3 regions of the Corynebacterium sp. AOP40-9SA-29 genome follow, and region 2 is predicted to be linked to each of the others. Evidence: predicted binding sites of a transcription regulator. Region 2 holds the regulator's gene; each other region holds the start of a gene.

Region 1 (6,006 bases), on a different contig from region 2:
GTATTGACCTTCCACGGTGCCTCAGGATCCTCGGAACCGCTGGCCTCCACGGAGATGTCGAGCATCTGCCCGGCGATGACCTCGGTGCGCATGGCGCGCCACGGTTCGCGCGCGCGTCGCAGCGCGGCGGCGGAAACCCCGGAGTCGGCGAGCATGTCATCGGCCCAGGCAAAAGCGAGGTCGCCGACGAGGATCGCCTGGCTCACCCCGTAGCCTGCGGCGTCGCCGAGCCACCCGTCGTGCCGGTGCCGGGCTTCAAAGGAACGGTGCACGGTGGGACGTCCGCGGCGGGTGTCGGAATGGTCGATGATGTCGTCGTGGACCAGGGCGCAAGCCTGGATGAACTCCAGGGAACTGGCCGCGGTGATCAGTGAGGTGGCGTCCGTTCCCGCGTCGAGGGAACCTCCACCACCTTCCAGGGCGCACCGCACCCCGGCCCAGGTGAAGAGGGGACGCAGGCGCTTGCCGCCGACGATGAACGCCGAGAGCTCGTTGATGCCCTGCTCGATAACGGGGTCGATGCCATCGAATTCCGTGTGCCTGGCGGCAAGGAAGTCGGTGAGGGTGGCGTCGACGACCAGCGGGACGTCGGACAGCGGGCTGTCCACGCGCCAGGTCGGCGCCGGGGCCGCGTCGGCCATCAGGTGTGCCTCCGTAACAGGGGAATGAGGGGACTGGGTGATTCCTCCCCATAGTAGGGACCGGGGTGACGAAAGCGGACCTCGACCTGCCCGAGACTCCGGGTGGTCTTCTAGGATGGGGCGCTATGGTCAACGAAATTCACCGCGAAACTCACCGCCCCGCCCCGGCGAGCCTGCAGGTCGCCGTCGCAGACACCCTCAAGTGGGGTACTCCCGGACGGGTGCCGTTCTCGGTGGAGTTCATGCCCCCGCGCAATGACGAGGCCGAGCAGCGCCTGTGGTCTGCGGCGGAGGCCTTCCACGATCTCGGTGCAAGTTTCGTATCGGTCACCTACGGTGCCGGCGGCTCGAGTCGCGAGCGTACCGAGCGGGTGGCGTCGCGGCTGTCCGTGAAGCCGTTGACGACGCTGCTGCACCTCACCCTCGTCGATCACCGAGAGGAGGAGCTCCGCGACATCCTGCGGGAGTTCGCCTCCCTGGGCCTCACGAACCTCTTGGCCTTGCGTGGCGATCCGCCGGGTGATCCCACGGGTGACTGGTCGCCGGTGGACGGCGGACTGAACTTCGCCCACGAACTCATTGAACTCGTCCGGTCGATGCCGGAGTGCTCGGACTTCGACATCGGCATCGCGTCCTTCCCGGAAGCGCACTACCGTGCCGGAAGCCTGGAGAATGACACCCGCTACACACTGCAGAAACTGCAGGCGGGGGCGAGTTACTCGATTACCCAGATGTTCTTCGACGTCGACCACTACCTGCGGCTGCGCGACCGGCTGGCGGCGGCGGACCCGGTGCACGGGGCCAAGCCGATTATCCCGGGCCTGATGCCGATCACGTCGCTGCGCTCCGTGCGTCGACAGATGGAGTTGGCAGGGGCGTCGCTGCCAGCCTCGCTGGAAGACGAACTGACCAGGGCGGCTGCCGGTGACGAGGTGAAGAACGCCGCGTCCATCCGTGCAGCGGGCATTGAGGTGACCTCGAGGATGGCAGAGCGGCTCATCGCCGAGGGTGCGCCCGACCTCCACTTCATGACGATGAATAATGTGCGCGCCACCCAGGAGGTGCTGCACAACCTGGGCATGGCACCGGCCTGGGGCCCGGAACTCGGGCAGGACATGGTGCGTTAAGACGGGACTGTCGGGACCTCAGCCCCTGGGGAGGGTGAGGATCCCGAACGGGCGGGGGTCAGAGCCGAAGCGGAAGCTGCGCAGCAGGTCCTGGAAACCCACGGTCCGGTAAAGCGACCAGGCCGCGTTGGACTCGTCGGGAACCTCCGGAGTGGAGAGCATCGCCACTGGACTGTGGAGATGGGGGAGTAGGGCGTCCAGCATCGCCCGTCCGGTGCCGTGCCCTTGAAAGTCGGGGTGGACGTGGACCTCGGAGATCTCGTCGTAGTCGCTGAGCAGGTCGTCCGCCTCGTCGGGCGTATGCCCGGACAGTCGTAGCCCGCGGTGGACTTCCCGGTACCACCAGCTGTGCCGGTCGCCAGGGAAGCCGTATGCCACGCCGACCGCGCGGTGCCGGGAGCTGCCGGGGTCCGGGGTGGAATGAGCTGGGTGGGTCAGGGCAACGACGCACCGAAACCCCGGTTTCCGGGCGTTGGAAATCCAGAGTTGGCGGCGTTGGCTGAACGTCTCCGGCGGGTAGTCCATGGCCCGGAGGTGGATGTCGACGAGCTGGTCGATCCTCCTCACGTAGTCCTGGGCGGACAGAGGGCACACGCTAATTCGGAGGTCGTCGTTCACTCCACCATTGTGACAAATCGGAGCCCGAGGGGCCGGAAGTTCCCTTAAACTAGAACACATGTTCGAGGTATGCTTTGTTTGTCGATCTCATGTCCGGGGTGCCCGGTAGTTTCATCTTCAACATCGCAACGTGGAACGGGACGAAGGAGGCGGTCATGGTTCAGGGAGCAGGCGACAATGTCGCAAGGATGGCGCGGTCGCGCCGGGGTGGGGCAGTCCTGCCGGAGACGTTCATCATTGAGGCGGAACGTCTGCTGGAACTCAGTAGGACGGACCTCGTCCGGGAGGAGCGGCTCACGTGGGCCTACCGGGCGGCGCTGCGTGCCGCTGGCGCGGTCATCCAGTTCGCCAGGAAGAAGCGTCGTCGACTTCCTCCGGGTAGTGCCTGGGAGAAGGTCCGGGCCCTGGCGGGCGATGAGGACATGGATCGCTGGTGCGCACGCTTCGCCCCGCATGCGCGGTTGGTCGCACAGGTGGAGATGGGCCTGGTTCCCGATCTCGGAGAGCAGGCCGTGGCGGAGGTCTACCACGACGCCTGCGAGTTCCTCGATGCCGTTCGGGGCATGGTCGGATACCTGCCTGAGGTAGCGTGACGGCTCTTCGTTCACCCTGGGGTAGGCTGGTGGTCATCGAGCCGGAACTTTTCTCACTCCTTGTGCGTTAACACGGTAGAGACAGAACAACCGTCAACTTCTACACCCGACACCTCAGGGGAGGACGATCGTGGCACTTTCGGAACAGGAACGGCGCATGCTGCAGGAGATCGAGCAGGCGCTGATTGCCGACGACCCCAACCTCGCTCGGCAGGCCGCCGGGGACGGCTCCGTCGGCGGCGGCAGCTTCAACATCGGTATCCGCTCTGTGGCGGTATTCCTCCTCGGCGTCTGTCTGCTGATCGCCGGTATCGCACTCTCGCAGAACAGCCTCTGGTTTGTAGGCCTCAGTGTTGTCGGGTTCCTCGTGATGTTCGGCGGAGGCCTGCTGGCCTTCCGTGGGCCGTCCGGGGGAGGGCGTGGTCGAGCGAAGGCCAGCCCCGCCTCCAACAAGAAGGGCCAGGGTTCCAACGGCGGCGGAGTGGCCGACCGTATGGAAGACAGCTTCCGTAAGCGCTTCGAGTAGACCTCCGGAGTAGTTCGGCGGACAGGGGACCGCCAACCTGTCGCACACACCAACAGCGGGCGGGTCCGATCACTGATCGGGCCCGCCCGCTGTTTTTGTATGCCACCCCACCCTCCTGTCCGCCCGCCCTCCCCACTTTGCTCCACCTGGCCCGGTGGGTGCGGACCCCACTGCGGCACGGGAGGGCTCTGGCGTGCCGAAAGTGCGTCGATCTGCCCGTCCGATACGTCGGCGACACGGGCCTGCGGGTACTCCCAGCGAGTTCTACGAAAACTTCCCCCACCTTCCCCCACCTTGCACCTGTTCTTATACCTGCAGTTCACGCGGTCGGAGCATAGAGGCTATTGTCAGGTACCTGGCGCCATATGCAACTTCTGTGGTCTCGTGTGACTGGTGGGCTAGTCAGTGTGGTTGGAAGTGGGGTACTGTGGGGCGCACTGGGGCACAATGGTCCCCGGGACAACTTCACAGAGAACGCATACGGCAACAACATTTCAGATGCCCGGGACGTCCGGGGGAGGGAGCCGACATGTTCTTCGGCACCTTCACCCCGAAGCTTGACGACAAGGGTCGGCTGACTCTTCCCGCCAAGTTCCGCGAGCAGCTCTCGGATGGCCTCGTCGTCGTCAACGGTCAGGATCACAGCCTGGCCGTACACACGAAGGCGGAGTTCCAGGTGCGCGCGTCGAAAGCAGCCGCAGCGTCCCGGTCGAATCCGCAGGCGAGGGCCTACGTCAGGAATCTGGCGGCCAGCGCCGACGAGCAGGAGCTCGACAAGCAGGGCAGGATCACCCTCTCTGCGGGGCACCGGGGCTACGCAGGGCTCAACAAGGACTGCGTAGTCATCGGTTCGGTCGATTTCATCGAGATCTGGGATGCCGAAGCATGGGACGCCTACCTGGCCGAACATGAGTCGGATTTTGCTGACGGTGACGACGACTCCCTCGCCGGGATCATCTAAGCCACCGCCTATCCCTTAGCCGTATGCCCCGCGACGCCGGTGGGACTGTGTGCCGGCCCTCATCTGCGCGGACGACCTTGATTTTGATGTACTTCCCCGACATCAAACCTGGCCCGTGCAGGTGAGGCCCCGTGTACAGTCCCGGCGGCGTTGCCACGACCACGTGAAGACAACAGGACCGGACGAGCGCCCCTGACGAAAGGACCACCCCGATGACCGTCGCCGACGACGAGAAGCAGCCACGCGTCTCTGGCGAGCACGGGCACGTCCCGGTCATGCGTGACCGCATGGTCGACCTCGTCGGCAAGGGCGTCGATTCCGAGCAAGCACCCGAGAACCCCGTCATCGTCGACGGGACGCTGGGTGCCGGTGGGCACACCGAGGTCTTCCTCGAGCGTTTCCCGCAGGCCGTCGTCGTCGGACTCGACCGTGATCCGGCCGCCATTGCCCAGGCAGAGCAGCGGCTCGCCCGGTTCGGCGATCGTTTCGTCGCCTTCCGTACCCGCTTCGATGGTCTCGGCGACGCGATCGACACCCTGGTGGAGCAGGGGAGGATCCCCACCACCGCCCGTGAGGTCGGTGTGTCGGGCTACCTCTTCGACCTGGGTGTCTCGTCCATGCAGCTCGACCAGGCTGGTCGCGGCTTCGCCTACTCGCAGGACGCACCGCTGGATATGCGCATGGATCCGGACCTGCCCGTCACCGCCGCGGACATCCTCAATACCTACGCCCACGGCGACCTGGCCCGGATCCTCAAGACCTATGGGGACGAGCGCTTCGCCGGCAAGATCGCTTCGGCGGTGCTGCGCGAGCGCGAGGTCGAGCCGTTTACCACCTCGGCGCGCCTGGTCGAACTGCTCTACCGCACGATCCCCGCGGCATCGCGTCGCACCGGTGGGCACCCGGCGAAGCGCACCTTCCAGGCCTTGCGGATCGAGGTCAACGCCGAGCTCGACTCCCTGGCCGCGGTCATCCCCGAGGCAACGGCACGCCTGCACATTGGCGGGGTGGCGGTCTTCATGAGCTACCAGTCCCTGGAGGACCGCATCGTCAAGAAGGCTCTCGCCGATCTGACGGTGGATCACACGCCACCCGGATTGCCAGTGGCCCTGCCCGAGTTCGCACCCGATTTCGAGCTGGTCACCCGCGGTTCGGAGAAGGCTTCCGAGGCCGAGATCGAACAGAACCCCAGGGCCGCTCCGGTCCGTGTCCGGGCCGTGACCCGTATCCAGAACTCCGAGAACCCCCACCGAGACGCACAGCGAGGAACCAGATGAGCACCGCCACCGCAGCCCGTCAGCGCACCCGCGAGCACTCCGGCACGACCGGCCACGAGGACTTCGGTTCCGAGGGAGACGTCCGTCAGGGGCATCCGACCCAGGGCGCGCAGGCGCCCTCGCGCCGCAGGACGCACAGCAGTCCGGTGCGTCGCCGCGGCTCGCGCCAGCAGGTCTCCGTTCGCGGCCGGCGGGTGTCGGTGCCGACGGCGAAGGAACGTTCTGTCGTCCGCACGTGGGTCGTCCTGCTGTTGATCTTCGTC
Region 2 (6,006 bases):
CCGGAGTCCGTGGAGACCGTGGTGGACGGCCAAACGACCTCGGCCTACCCTGCCCTGGTCTCGGAGGGTAAGAACGGGGTCGTGCTGAAGGCCTTCCCCACCCCGCAGGCGGCGGCCGGTCAACAGTTCTCCACCGTCCTGGAGATGATGGTGGCGGCCTGCCAGGTCTCCTCGAAGCAGATGGTCAAGGGACTGCAGTTGCGCCAGCGTGTGGCGGTGGACACCTACCCGCACGGCGGCGCAGACGCACTGGTCGATGACTGCCGGGTGCTGGCGTGCCGCAACCTGCTCGAGCAGTACGGCCCAGTGATCCGAGATCCTGAACGTTGTGCCGAGGCGGTAGCTGCAGCCAAGGACCGTGGTCCTGGGTTGGTCCGGCAGATCTTCGTGGCGATCACCCCGGCCGTGCTTGCTGTGGCGGATATGTCGCAGGAACTCTCTGCGTGGGACGGGGCGGCCATCGAAGATATGAAGGCACAGCTCGAATTTTTCCTTGGGCCTCACCAGGTTGCCAAGAACGGGGTGGAGCATCTGCGTCATGTACCGCGGTACGTTGCGGCGATGCAGGCTCGCCTGGAGATGATGGAATCTGACCCGGACCGGGAAGAGGACCTCGACGACCAGGTCAGGGAGTGCGTCGAGGCCGTCGAGGAGGCCAAGCGCCGTTTGCCGGCGATTCGGGCGGCCTCGTCCCAGTTCAAGGACGTGCTCTGGCTGGTCGAGGAGTTCCGGGTGTCGCTGTACGCCCAGAACCTGGGAACGTCGCGTCCGGCGAGTGTCGCCCGGGTGCGCAAGGCACTGGCGAAGATCAGGTAGCCCCCGGACAGGGCTACCCGGTTGCGTCGCTTCGGCGCTCCTGGAGCGCACGGATCTCCTTCTCGAAGTCTTCAGTCGAGCGGAAGGACTTGTAGACCGAGGCGAACCGGAGGTAGGCGACCTCGTTGAGGTTGCGAAGGGGTTCGAGGATCGCCAGGCCGATGTCGTCGGCGGCGACCTGGGAGCCGTGGGAGGCACGCAGTGACTGCTCTACGTCGTGGGCGAGGATCTTCAGGTCGTCTCCGGAGACCTCGAGGCCCTGACAGGCCCTTCCGACACCCCGGATCACCTTGTCGCGGCGAAACTCCTCGGTGACACCACTTCGCTTGGTGACCAGCAGCACGGATCGTTCCAAGGTGGTGAACCGGGTCTTGCACGAGAGACATTCTCGGCGACGGCGGATGGCGGAGCCGGATTCTACCGTGCGGGAGTCCACGACCCGGGAGTCCTCGGAACGGCAGGCGGGACAAAGCACGGTGTTCTCCCTCATGGAAGTCGTCAGGACAGTTGGTGTCCCCACATGCTACCTCCGACTCCGAGCCGCACCGCAGGCGGACGAGGGGTCGGTCAGTAGACGGGGACGACCACGTCCCGGGTGCTCCCCTGGGAGCCTTCATCCGTCCAGTGTCCACCCATGTCGCTAACATCGTTGAGCGAAGCGATCCTCGCCACCGCGTCGCCAACGCTGGCCCCGTGCACGTGCTGCTCAGCGATCTCCGCCAGACTCTGGCCGTCGCTCACCGTGACCGTGGTCGTCCCGGTCGGTGTCACGGTGTCCTCCTGCTGCCCAGTGACCGCCGGAGATATGGCGAGGAACGTCACCAGCGCGGCCAGAGAAAGTACGGTCATGCCGGGGGAACCGACGACCATGGACGCGCGACGCCGAATTCTGGCGTACCTGGAGGTCGGCTCGAACGGACGTTCAGCAATTCTGCCCTGACGGAGGTACCGCTGCCGTTGCACGACCGAAGGGGTTCGGACCGAACCCTCCCCCCAGGTGTTCGAGAAACCATCCAGCGCGGACCCGGACCACTCCGGACGCCGATAGACGGGACGGCGGAGGCCGGACCGACGACTTTCAACCGACATCGTGCTCATGACAACCCTCTTTCCGTGGAAGCAGACCGGATTCCCGGCTTCAGACAAGGACCATGACAGCACCGCTGGCGGACATCGCTTGATTCCGACGGCACGTTCTTCGTCCGTGTGTTCGAAGTTCTGTATCTGCACCCGAAGGTAGCACGGGTGTTCGATGATGTCCACAACTTTCCAGAGATTTTCGAACACCCTGACCAACGATGTCCGTTCGGTCATGTAAGGTCGGGGACACGACCGGTACAACGAGTCCAGGAGTGGGTCAGATGTCAGAGAAGCAGAAGTCCTCCGTGGGAACCACGGCAGGCAAGCGAAAGCGGGCGAAGGTCACCGAGGCAGGTGCCGCGCTCGACGCAAAGGGGAGGGAGAAGCTTTCCGACCGTCAACGGCGCATCATGGACGTGATCAAGGACGCGACCCGGTTCCGCGGATACCCGCCGAGCATCCGCGAGATCTGCGACGCAGTGGGGTTGAACTCGACCTCGTCGGTGTCGTACCACCTGCGCGAGCTCGAGCGGAAGGGGTACCTGCGCCGCGAGGACAACAAGCCGCGCGCGGTCGATATCAGGGACTTCGACGACGAGGTCGACAACCGTCCGGGGCCGAAGCCGGCTAACACCAGCGGTCCCTCCGGTATGCCGGAGCCGTCCTTCGTGCCCGTCGTCGGTCAGATCGCCGCCGGTTCGCCCATCCTGGCCGAAGAGCACGTCGAGGCCCACTTCCCTCTTCCCCAGGAACTCGTCGGTGGCGGGGAACTGTTCCTGCTCCAGGTCATTGGCGAGTCCATGCGCGATGCTGGCATCTTCAACGGTGACTGGGTCGCCGTACGCTCCCAGAAGGTCGCCGAACTCGGGGACTTCGTGGCCGCGATGATCGACGGGGAGGCGACGGTCAAGGAGTTCCAGAAGGACGAAGCGGGCGTCTGGCTCCTCCCCCACAACGACCTGTTCGAACCCATCCCGGGGGACAACGCCGACATCCTCGGCCGCGTGGTCGCGGTGCTTCGCAAGATCTAGGCCCCCGCAATCCCCACGTTGATACGCGAAACCCCCGGACAGCCTCCGTCAGAGGCGTCCGGGGGGTTTGCGTGGATACAGGGTGCGCTAGAGCGCTAGAGCCCCAGCACGGCCGCGGCGGCTGCCTTGGCCTCCTCCGCGCCATCGGCGTCCAGTGCGGCAGCGGCCATCTCACGGCACACCGCGAAATCCACCTCGCCCAACTGGGCGCCCACCGCAGCGAGTGCAGGCGGTGCCGCGGACAGAGAGGTCACACCGAGACCGGCGAGCACGCAGCCCAGCACCGGGTCCGCCGCGGCCTCACCGCACACGCCCACTGCCGTCTTGGTCTCCGCGCCAGAACGACACGTGGTGTGCACGAGTCGCAGCACCGCGGGCTGCCACGGGTCGGTCAGGTGCGCCAGCGAGGCCGACATGCGGTCTGCTGCCATGGTGTACTGGGTCAGGTCATTCGTACCGATGGACACGAAGTCCAGGTAGGGCATCATCTTATCGGCCATGAGGGCCGCCGCCGGGACCTCGATCATCGCGCCAGCCACGAGGCCTCGCTCGTGGCACAGCTCGGTGAACCACTTCGCCTCGTAGACCGTTGCCACCATCGGTGCCATCACCCAGGTCTGCGCCGCAGAGTCCTCGCGACCGGACAGCTTCAGCGCCAGGGCGATGCCGTCCAGCTGGCGTTCCAGCAACTTCTGGTTTGTCCGGGCGATGCGCAGACCGCGCACACCGAGAGCAGGGTTCTCCTCGGTCTCCGCCATCACATAGGGCACCGGCTTGTCCGAGCCGGCGTCCAGCGTACGGATCACGACCTTGCCCTCCGGGAACGCGGACAGGACCTCGGCATAACGCCTCGCCTGCTCCTCTACGGACGGCTCGGTGGTCTCACTGAGGAAGCCGAGTTCGGTACGGAACAGGCCGATCCCCTCGGCCACGGACTCCGCGGCCTGGCGGGCGGCTGCACCGTCCTGCACATTGGCCAACAGCTGCACCCGGTGACCGTCGGCGGTCTGCGCCGGGCCGTGCCAGCCACGGACCTTCGAGGCCAGTTCGGCGGCAGCGGTGACACGCTTCTCCACCTCTGCCGGGTCCACGCCGGTCTCCACGGTTCCCGCCGCACCGTCCACCAGGACCTCGGTGCCAGCGCTCACGCCGCGCAGGTTGCTTCCCACGGCGACGATGCAAGGCAGGTCGAGCTGGCGGGCGATGATCGCGGTGTGGCTCGTCGCACCACCCTTTTCGGTGACCACGGCGATGATCAGCTCGGGGTCCAGGGTCGCGGTATCGGCGGGGGCGAGATCATCGGCGAACAGGACATGAGGCGTGTCGACGTCCGGAATGCCCGGCTCGGGCTCCCCGCGCAGTTCGGCGATGACACGGTCACGCACGTCCATCAGGTCGGTGACACGTTCAGCCATCACCCCGCCGGCCTTCAGGAACATCTCCACGAAGTCGTCGGTGGCCTGACGCACCGCGTACAGGTTCGTCTGACCTCCGTTGACGGACTTCTTGACCTTCTTCGCCCACGCGCGATCCTTGGCGATCGCGACGGTCGCCTCGAGGACCTGGCGGGCGTTGCCCTCCACGGTCTGCGCCCGGGAGCTGAGACGTTCCGAGACGGTGTCCACCGCGGTGACGAAGGCCTGGTACTCGGCCTCACGGTCGGCGTCCCCGACCGTCTTGTCCGGGCCCGGCAACTCCGGGCGGTCGGTAACCCAGGTAACCGGTGCGAAGACGGTTCCGGGAACAACGGACTTTCCCTTCAGAACGACGGGTTCGCCGTCCGCGGGGACTGCCGGGGGATTCGTGTCTGCCATAGTGTCTGGTCTCCCACAAATTTTCTGATCGCACGACCTGGTGGACGTCGATTCAACTACCAAGGTCACTTACCGAGGGTTCGACCACGAGGTGTCGAGGTACGAACGTGATGGACAAGTTCCTCGCCCACGTTACCCTCTTTCGGTCACCCCCTGGGGTCACCCGCCGGGCCATACCCACCCCCGAATCGGCGTTCATCCCCGCCACACCCCATACAATGCAGATCATGAACTCTGAGGAACGTCGCCGCCAGATCGCGTCACTGACCGCGGTCAACGGGCGTGTCACCGTCGTGGAGCTCGCAGAGCGGTTCGCGGTCACCCCGGAAACCATCCGCCGGGACCTCACGGTGCTCGACAATGACGGCGCGTTGCACCGGGTCCACGGCGGTGCCGTGCCCACCAATACCTTCCAGACTCGTGAAACCCCCATCGAGCTGCGCAGTACCACCTCCACGGAGGCCAAGATCAGGATCGGACGCGCCGCCGCCGACCTTCTGCCGCGCACCGGCACGGTGTTCCTCGACGCCGGCACGACCACCGCGATGCTGGCGCACGCCATCGCCGAGGCAGGACGCCCCGACGACAACCCCTATCGGGGGTTGACGGTGCTCACCAACTTCCTGCCCCTCGCCGTCCGCCTGTCGGCGGCGGGCCTGTCGGACGTCCAGCTCATTGGTGGCCATATCCGTCCCATCACTCAGGCAGTCGTCGGCGATATCGCCTTGCGCACCATCGGAGTGCATCACGCCGATCTCGCGTTCATCGGTACCAACGCCCTGTCCATGGACCACGGACTGTCAACGGCGGACGCCGAGGAGGCCGCCGTGAAGCGCGCCATGATCGCCAACTCCGACCGGGTGGTCGCGATGTGCGACTCTACGAAATTTGGCCGCGACTACCTCGTCAGTTTCGCCAACGTGCCTGAGATCGACGTGCTGGTGACCGACGACGCCGCGCCGCGCCAGTATCTGGAGGCCTTCTCTTCGGAGGATGTCAACGTCGTCACGGCATAAGTGGCGCGATAGTCGTGACGGCGCGATCGGGCACAGTTCGGCTACGCTGTCAGGGAGGGCACCACACGCCAGGCACTGCTGGCGGTCAGCGCCCGACCACCATGAACGACGACCTGATAAGGACATTCACAACCATGGCCTCCACTACCGTCACCGTCGGCTCCACCGTGGGCCTGCACGCACGTCCCGCCACCATCATTGCGGAGGCGGCTGCCAACTACGACGACGAGATCCTGCTCTCCCTGCCCG
Region 3 (6,006 bases), on a different contig from region 2:
GTCGTCGACTTCGGCAGCGAGGACGTCCGGGCCGCCTACATCCCCACGACAGGTGCCGAGCCATTCGAGTACGACGGCTGCCGGATCAGGACGGTCGAGGCCGCCGAGACCGGCGGCGCGATGTCAGTCTTCCCGCAGTCCGCAGACCGTACCCGGTACGCCATGCTGCTGACGGGGGAGACGGTGGACGACGCCGCCTCGGCACTCGACGTTATCCAGGGCATGCCCGTATGCTGATCGGCTGGTGATGTGAAGGGTTTTTCCGGTTTCCTGGTGTTCGATTGCCAGAGTGATGTATTAAAGTGCCCCTGAACGCCCCAGAGACGGACCAGTGACGGACCAGAAACGGCCGATAGAGACAAGGACTCCCATGGCGAACTACAACCTGTACACCGAACTGCGGCTGGACGCGGACATGCCGCCGCGCGAGATCGCAGATGTCCTCGACTCTCGTCTTGCTGACCTGCGTGCGCGGGGATTCGGTGCTGACACGCCCGAGGTCGACCAGATGCAGACCGCCCGGGCGATCCTCGGGGACCCGTACAAGCGTGACCTCTACGAGTCGGCGCTCAACGGGCCGCAGGACAATGTGGTGAACATCCGGTGGCTGCACGACCTCGCGGACACGCAGTCGCCGGGGGTGTCCGGCGGACGCGACCTCGTCGACCCTGGTGCCGGCCCTGGCGCTGGCCCTGGTATCGGGCACGATATTGACCAGGACGCCACGCGGGAAACCGCCATCGTGCCGGACCCGGAACCGGAGCTGACCCCGGACGCCACGGCGTCCACAGCTTCCACGGCCGCCACGGACCTGAGCGAGCCTCACACGGAGGCAGCGCAGGACGCTCCGGCAGAGCAGGATGCGCCGGACGTGCCGGAACCGTATGCCGCGCCGGAAGCGCAGGACGTGCAGGACGCGCAGGACGCGCAGGACGCTCCGGCGGCGCCGGCGCCGAGCGCGTGGCAGCGTCCCGCTGCGTCCCCGTCGTCACCCGCACCCGGTGGCTACCGCGGCCCACAGCACGCGGCACCGAATAACCAGTTCCAGCAGTCACCGGGTCAGGCACCCGGTCAGGCTCCCGGTCAAGCACCGCGCCAGACCTCTCAGCTCGACACGAGCACCTGGGGTGTCGGCTCACGGTCCCGCAGCGAGTCGAAGCTCTACCTCTCGCTGCTGGCAGTCATCGTCGTCGGCATGATCTACCCGCTCATCGTCCTGCTGACCGCTGGGGTCAGCGACGTGAGCCCTGAGCTTTCCGTGTTGAAGGCCACGCTGTTCACCCTCGCCCACGTCGCCACGTGGGTCAGCATCAATGAGATCATCTGGGGAATTCGTAAGATCGTGGCACCCGATAAGCACTCGGAGCAGTAGTTTGACGGACACCGGTAGGCAGGACGCGACGGCAACCCGCTCGAGGGGGCGGGTGGTTCTCGGTCAGCTCCACGCACTGGCGACCCACCATCTGGTCGTTGCTGCGGCGACGGTTGTGCTCGCCTTGCTGGCTGTCGTGGGGCTTGCGCTGCCCTGGGGTAGGACGATTGTCTCCGCAGCCGCCACCGGAGCAGCCGGCTCGCCCGCGGCCGAGGACTCCGACATGGTGTTCACAGTCTCCGGTTTCGGCATGATCACCGGTGCTTTCCGGGCGATCGGTCTGCAGGAAATCCGGGTGGACGCGACGCTTCTGTCACTGGCCTGTGGGCTGCTACTGCTCGTGCTGGCCGCAGCTGTGCTCATCGGATTCACCGCGCTGCGGCGTGTGGCTTCTATCGTGGTCGCTGCCTGCGGTGCTGGTTTCGTCGGGTATGCGGTCTACGGGTTGGTGACGGCACTCGGGGTGGAGGATGAGTTCCTCCCGGCCGATGACGGTGCAGGAGGGCAGAGCACTGAACTCTTGCGATCCTTGCTCGGGTCCGTTCACACGACGACCGGGCCGGGGGAGTACGTGGTGCTCGTTGCTGGCCTTCTTCTGCTGGTGCTGGGCGCGTACTTCGCCCTGCGTTCGGCCTATCCGTGGTCGAATCCTCCTGACGACGACGCACTGAAGGGAGCGCCGTCGGTGCAGCGCACGCCGGAGCAGCAGCCGGCACAGGACACCGCGACTGGCATAGGCACCGCCGAGCGGCCTTAACTCCAGCCGGAGTTGCTGGTGGGTTAGGGCGGGTCACCACTGGTTGTCGTATCTTTACTCCCAGTGCTCCCCGGTTTCTTCTTTCCCGTCCTCTTGCGCAGTTGATCACGGTAGAGGCGGCGCCTCGCGGCACCGGGGTGGCGGCGCACCGTGGGGTGGTCATTGTGTACAGGACTGCGTGTCGGATCCTCGCCGACGGGCGGTGTCCAGATGACCCGGCGCCCGGTGCCATCTTCCGCCGGGATGGTCCACCATCGGTCCGGATTCGTGCGGGAATCATCCACCCGGGCGTGCATAGCGGGTGAGACCAACGTGAGGTTCTCGAGGTCGGTCTCGCCACCTGCGCTCCACCCGTCGATGTGGTGGACGTGGCAGTGCGCAGGGGCACTGTCGGTGCCCGGAGCCGAACTGATGCCCTCCTCGCCGACGAGGGCGAGGTACTGGTCCAGGCTCCCGAGTCTGCGGGACCGGCCGAAGCACAGCGTGCTGCCGTCCACGTCGAGAACCTGCAGGCAGGTCTCCAGGCGGTCGGTATCTTCCAGCAGTGTGGATGCTGGGACGTGCACGCCCACGTCCGTCAGCGCGGTCCCGGTACGTGCGATGAATTGTTCGACGGGCATCACAGCGACGATCGTCGTCGCACCACGACCGGGGTTCAGGGCACGTCCGGGGCCGTAGCCGGAGTGGACGGCAGCGGCGAGCGCGTCGTGACGGCGCTGCTCTGGGGTGCGGGTGTCCTCGGCGGCGGCATCTTCGTCCAGAAGGTCACCAGTTTTGGCGTGGTCGGCCATGAGACGCTGCATCGACGCGGCGAGGTGCGGGGTCAGGGTGCCGCGGATCGACGTCATGCCGTCGACGCCCTGCTTCCCGAGCGTCAGAGACCGCATCCTGCGGTGGTCTTTCTCGGTATAGGGCTCGTCGGCCCCGACGAGGTCCAGGAGGAAGTTGCGCAGGGAGTCGAGGATGTCCGGGCCCTGTTTCCTGGCAAGGTCGGCGACGGGTTCATCGGCGATGCGAGTGATCTCCGGCTGGATCGCGGCCGGCAGCGCCCGGATCTGCCGGTCGGCTTTCTCTATCCCGGTGGCGTCGAGCAGGCCTTCTTCGACCAGTTTGGTCAGGTGCGGCATGTGCTCAACGTGCGGCGCGGTGGGATCCGGCCCCCAAGGGTCGGGCCGTTCGGCGGTGCGAGACCAGCCGGTGAGACGGGTCTTTGCATCGCGGAGGGTGGTGTTGAGGATCTCGCACAGTGCCCGGGCGCGTCGCTGCGGTCCGGCGGGGAGATCAGCCTCGTGGGCGGAGATGAATGCGGAATCCGCTAGTGCGAGCTTCTTGCGGGCACGTTCCAGCTTCTGCACCGCTTGCAGCCTGGCGGACTCCTCGAGCCTGGACCAGACGTCCGGGCCGGAGGCGATGACGTCCTCCGCTGCGGCATCGAGCCGCTCCACCGCTTCGAGGAGGTCGGCGGTCGACCCGACCAGGCCTGCTGGTGGTTCTACCTCTGACATCCCCGCCACCCCCTTCGATCATGTGTTCCGTTGGCCCGCCCTACATGAATCTTTTATCTGCCAACTAACAGTAATGTTCGAAAGGGTGTTCGTCAAGAGGCTAGGGGAAGAAAGTTTCCGATACCTCAGAACATTCAGAACTTCGTGAAACGGGCGGTCAGGTTCTCCTCCAGCCGCGTCCACCCGTTGGCCTCTTCATCGAAGGGGGGCGTCGGGGTCGCCGCAGAAGGGGAGCCCAGCATGTAGGCGATGTAGTCCTGCAGGCGCGGGTAGGCGAGCAGGACCTTGTTCACCCCGTCGTCCTTCGCCCAATCGGCGGCGTCGGCCAACAGCTCGTAAGCCCGGCCCAACTGGTCGGTGTCGACCGCCTCGATGCCCTCGGTGATATCGGAGCGCAGCCCGGTGAATCCGTAGACGTTCGAGGGGTGGACCTCCACCTCCAGTTCCCCGGCGTTGGCCAGGGTCACCAGGTCGCCCCAGGTCTCCATGTCGGCGAGGTCGTGGTCCTTCGCATCGACGATCCACCGCACCAACGACCGTGAGGACGGGAAGGTATTGATCTCGCCGAGGTGTCCCAGGAACACCGGGGAGCGGTCGCCAACGTAGCAGCGCAGGGTGTAGACCGAGGTCCCGTCCACCGTGACCCGGATCGGGTCGATGCCTGCCCGGCCCCACGGGGTGGAGTCGTACGGGTCGACCGCGTCATCATTGGCAGTCTCATCGTCCGAGCCTGCCGCGGCACCCGCAGCACCTGCGGCACCGGCAGCCTCGTCGCCAGCCTTCTCGTCCGACCCAGCCTTCTCACTGGCCTCAGCCTTCTCGGCGGCCGCGTCGATGCGCGCCTGCGCGTCGGCGATAAGCGCCTCGGCATCCTCCCCAAGATCCGGCGTGACCAGCGCCTCGTCAATGTCATCGGTGAGTTCGACCCAGTTGTCACGCACGGTCAGCCCCACGCTCGACCACTCGGCCAGGCCGTTCTCCCCGGCATAGTGGTCCTGGCCGCGGCTGACGTTCGACAGCACGGAGTAGGAGTGGAACCACCGGTTGATGCGATTGATGCCGCACACGACGCCGAGCGAGCGCAGCACCTGGAAGGCGTTGGCCACCGTCCGGGTGTTCTCGAAGGACGGTCGTCCGGCCAGGTTGTTCGGCAGTTCGACGAAGCTGATCCGTCCGCCCTTGCGCGGGGTCACGCGCGCTTCCGCGCCGTCCATGAAGGACGCCCAGGCGGGGTGGTCGGCCAGGTCGTGGGAGGACGTCGAGGTGATGCAGGCCAGCAGTTCGGCCGGCGAGGTGAACGCGAAGACCCCGGACTCGTCGCCGAGAAATGCCTGCCACTGTTCGCCGCGCGACACCCAGCCTGGGGCCCACAGCGTGTAGTACGTGCCGGCGGTGGTCTCGAGCTCGAGGGTGACGATTCCGTTGTCTGCCATGACGACAGATTTTAGCGGGAAGCGTGGCCCGGGTCGATGACCGGACCACCGTGTGCACCGGTCGAAGTGAAGAGGTCGGCTTTCAACACCGGCGGCACGGTCGGCGGCGGTTCACCCAGGAACTGCTCGACGTTGTATTCGGCGCTGGCCGGCGTGGTGACGATCCGGGCGAGGCCTCGGCGCTGCGCCCGGCGGCCCAGCCTTCCGAGCCTGCTCTGGTGGCTCTGGCCGGTGTGGTCGTAGGTCATCGAATTCTCACCCTCCTCAGGCGGTCGGCCGGTAGAAGCCGAGGAATCCCATGCCGATGTTCTCGGTGCGCACGGGGTTGACCTGGACAGGGTCGCCGGCCTCGATCATCTGCCCGTCGCCGGTGACCATGGCGACGTGCCCGTCCCACACCACCAGGTCGCCGGGGGCGAGATCGTCGGCGCCCACGGGAGTGCCGATGGCTTGCTGGTCGGCGGTGCGGGGAATGTCCACGCCGGCCTGCCCGTAGGCCCACTGGGTCAGTCCGCTGCAGTCCACGCCGGTGGCTGGGGACGTGCCGCCCCACACGTAGGGCGTGCCGATCGCCGACTTCGCCGCCTCCACGGCCGCCGCGGCCTGCGGGGTGGGCGCGCCCGCCATGTCGGACGCTTCGGGCACGTCGGACGCTCCGGACGCATCAGCGCCGCCGGCGACGTCCGGCGGTGGGGAGGCCGCTGTAGCAGCGGGCGCAGCAGACGCTGCAGGTGCTCCTGCCGCCAGGGCGTCCGGCGACGGCGGTACCACCGGTAGGGCGGCGTCGGTGACGTCGACGCGGGCGGTGAGTTCGGCGAGTTCCGCGCCGAGGAGCTGCAGGCGTTCCTGGGCGCGGGCGAGGTGCAGGCAGGCGATCTGCAGTGCCGCGGCGGGGGCGGCGGGGGAGAGCGGCGCACTGATGACCGTCACCATGATCTG

The links. The regulator LexA, encoded in region 2, represses DNA repair genes until DNA is damaged. The targets are predictions, from matches to a motif close to CGAACANNTGTTCG.
Region 1: ACT3SZ_RS13895 (SAV_6107 family HEPN domain-containing protein) is a predicted target of LexA. The motif match lies at 2,438-2,451, and genes of this name have one in related genera.
Region 3: ACT3SZ_RS08520 (DUF222 domain-containing protein) is a predicted target of LexA. The motif match lies at 3,650-3,663, and genes of this name have one in related genera.

The regions. Positions count from the first base shown of each region.
Region 1 covers NZ_JBQSWR010000008.1:125,510-131,515, reverse strand. The annotation lists gene ACT3SZ_RS13910 (polyprenyl synthetase family protein) at 1-641, opposite strand, end outside; gene ACT3SZ_RS13905 (methylenetetrahydrofolate reductase) at 767-1,768, shown strand; gene ACT3SZ_RS13900 (GNAT family N-acetyltransferase) at 1,787-2,386, opposite strand; gene ACT3SZ_RS13895 (SAV_6107 family HEPN domain-containing protein) at 2,542-2,979, shown strand; gene ACT3SZ_RS13890 (DUF3040 domain-containing protein) at 3,110-3,505, shown strand; gene mraZ (division/cell wall cluster transcriptional repressor MraZ) at 4,035-4,466, shown strand; gene rsmH (16S rRNA (cytosine(1402)-N(4))-methyltransferase RsmH) at 4,679-5,743, shown strand; gene ACT3SZ_RS13875 (hypothetical protein) at 5,740-6,006, shown strand, end outside.
Region 2 covers NZ_JBQSWR010000002.1:150,271-156,276, reverse strand. The annotation lists gene hrpA (ATP-dependent RNA helicase HrpA) at 1-816, shown strand, start outside; gene nrdR (transcriptional regulator NrdR) at 830-1,291, opposite strand; gene ACT3SZ_RS05225 (hypothetical protein) at 1,384-1,665, opposite strand; gene lexA (transcriptional repressor LexA) at 2,307-2,927, shown strand; gene ptsP (phosphoenolpyruvate--protein phosphotransferase) at 3,023-4,741, opposite strand; gene ACT3SZ_RS05210 (DeoR/GlpR family DNA-binding transcription regulator) at 4,969-5,757, shown strand; gene ACT3SZ_RS05205 (HPr family phosphocarrier protein) at 5,892-6,006, shown strand, end outside.
Region 3 covers NZ_JBQSWR010000004.1:61,346-67,351, forward strand. The annotation lists gene ACT3SZ_RS08505 (serine/threonine-protein kinase) at 1-237, shown strand, start outside; gene ACT3SZ_RS08510 (hypothetical protein) at 371-1,372, shown strand; gene ACT3SZ_RS08515 (Trp biosynthesis-associated membrane protein) at 1,374-2,129, shown strand; gene ACT3SZ_RS08520 (DUF222 domain-containing protein) at 2,153-3,634, opposite strand; gene ACT3SZ_RS08525 (hypothetical protein) at 3,769-5,067, opposite strand; gene ACT3SZ_RS08530 (hypothetical protein) at 5,079-5,315, opposite strand; gene ACT3SZ_RS08535 (C40 family peptidase) at 5,332-6,006, opposite strand, start outside.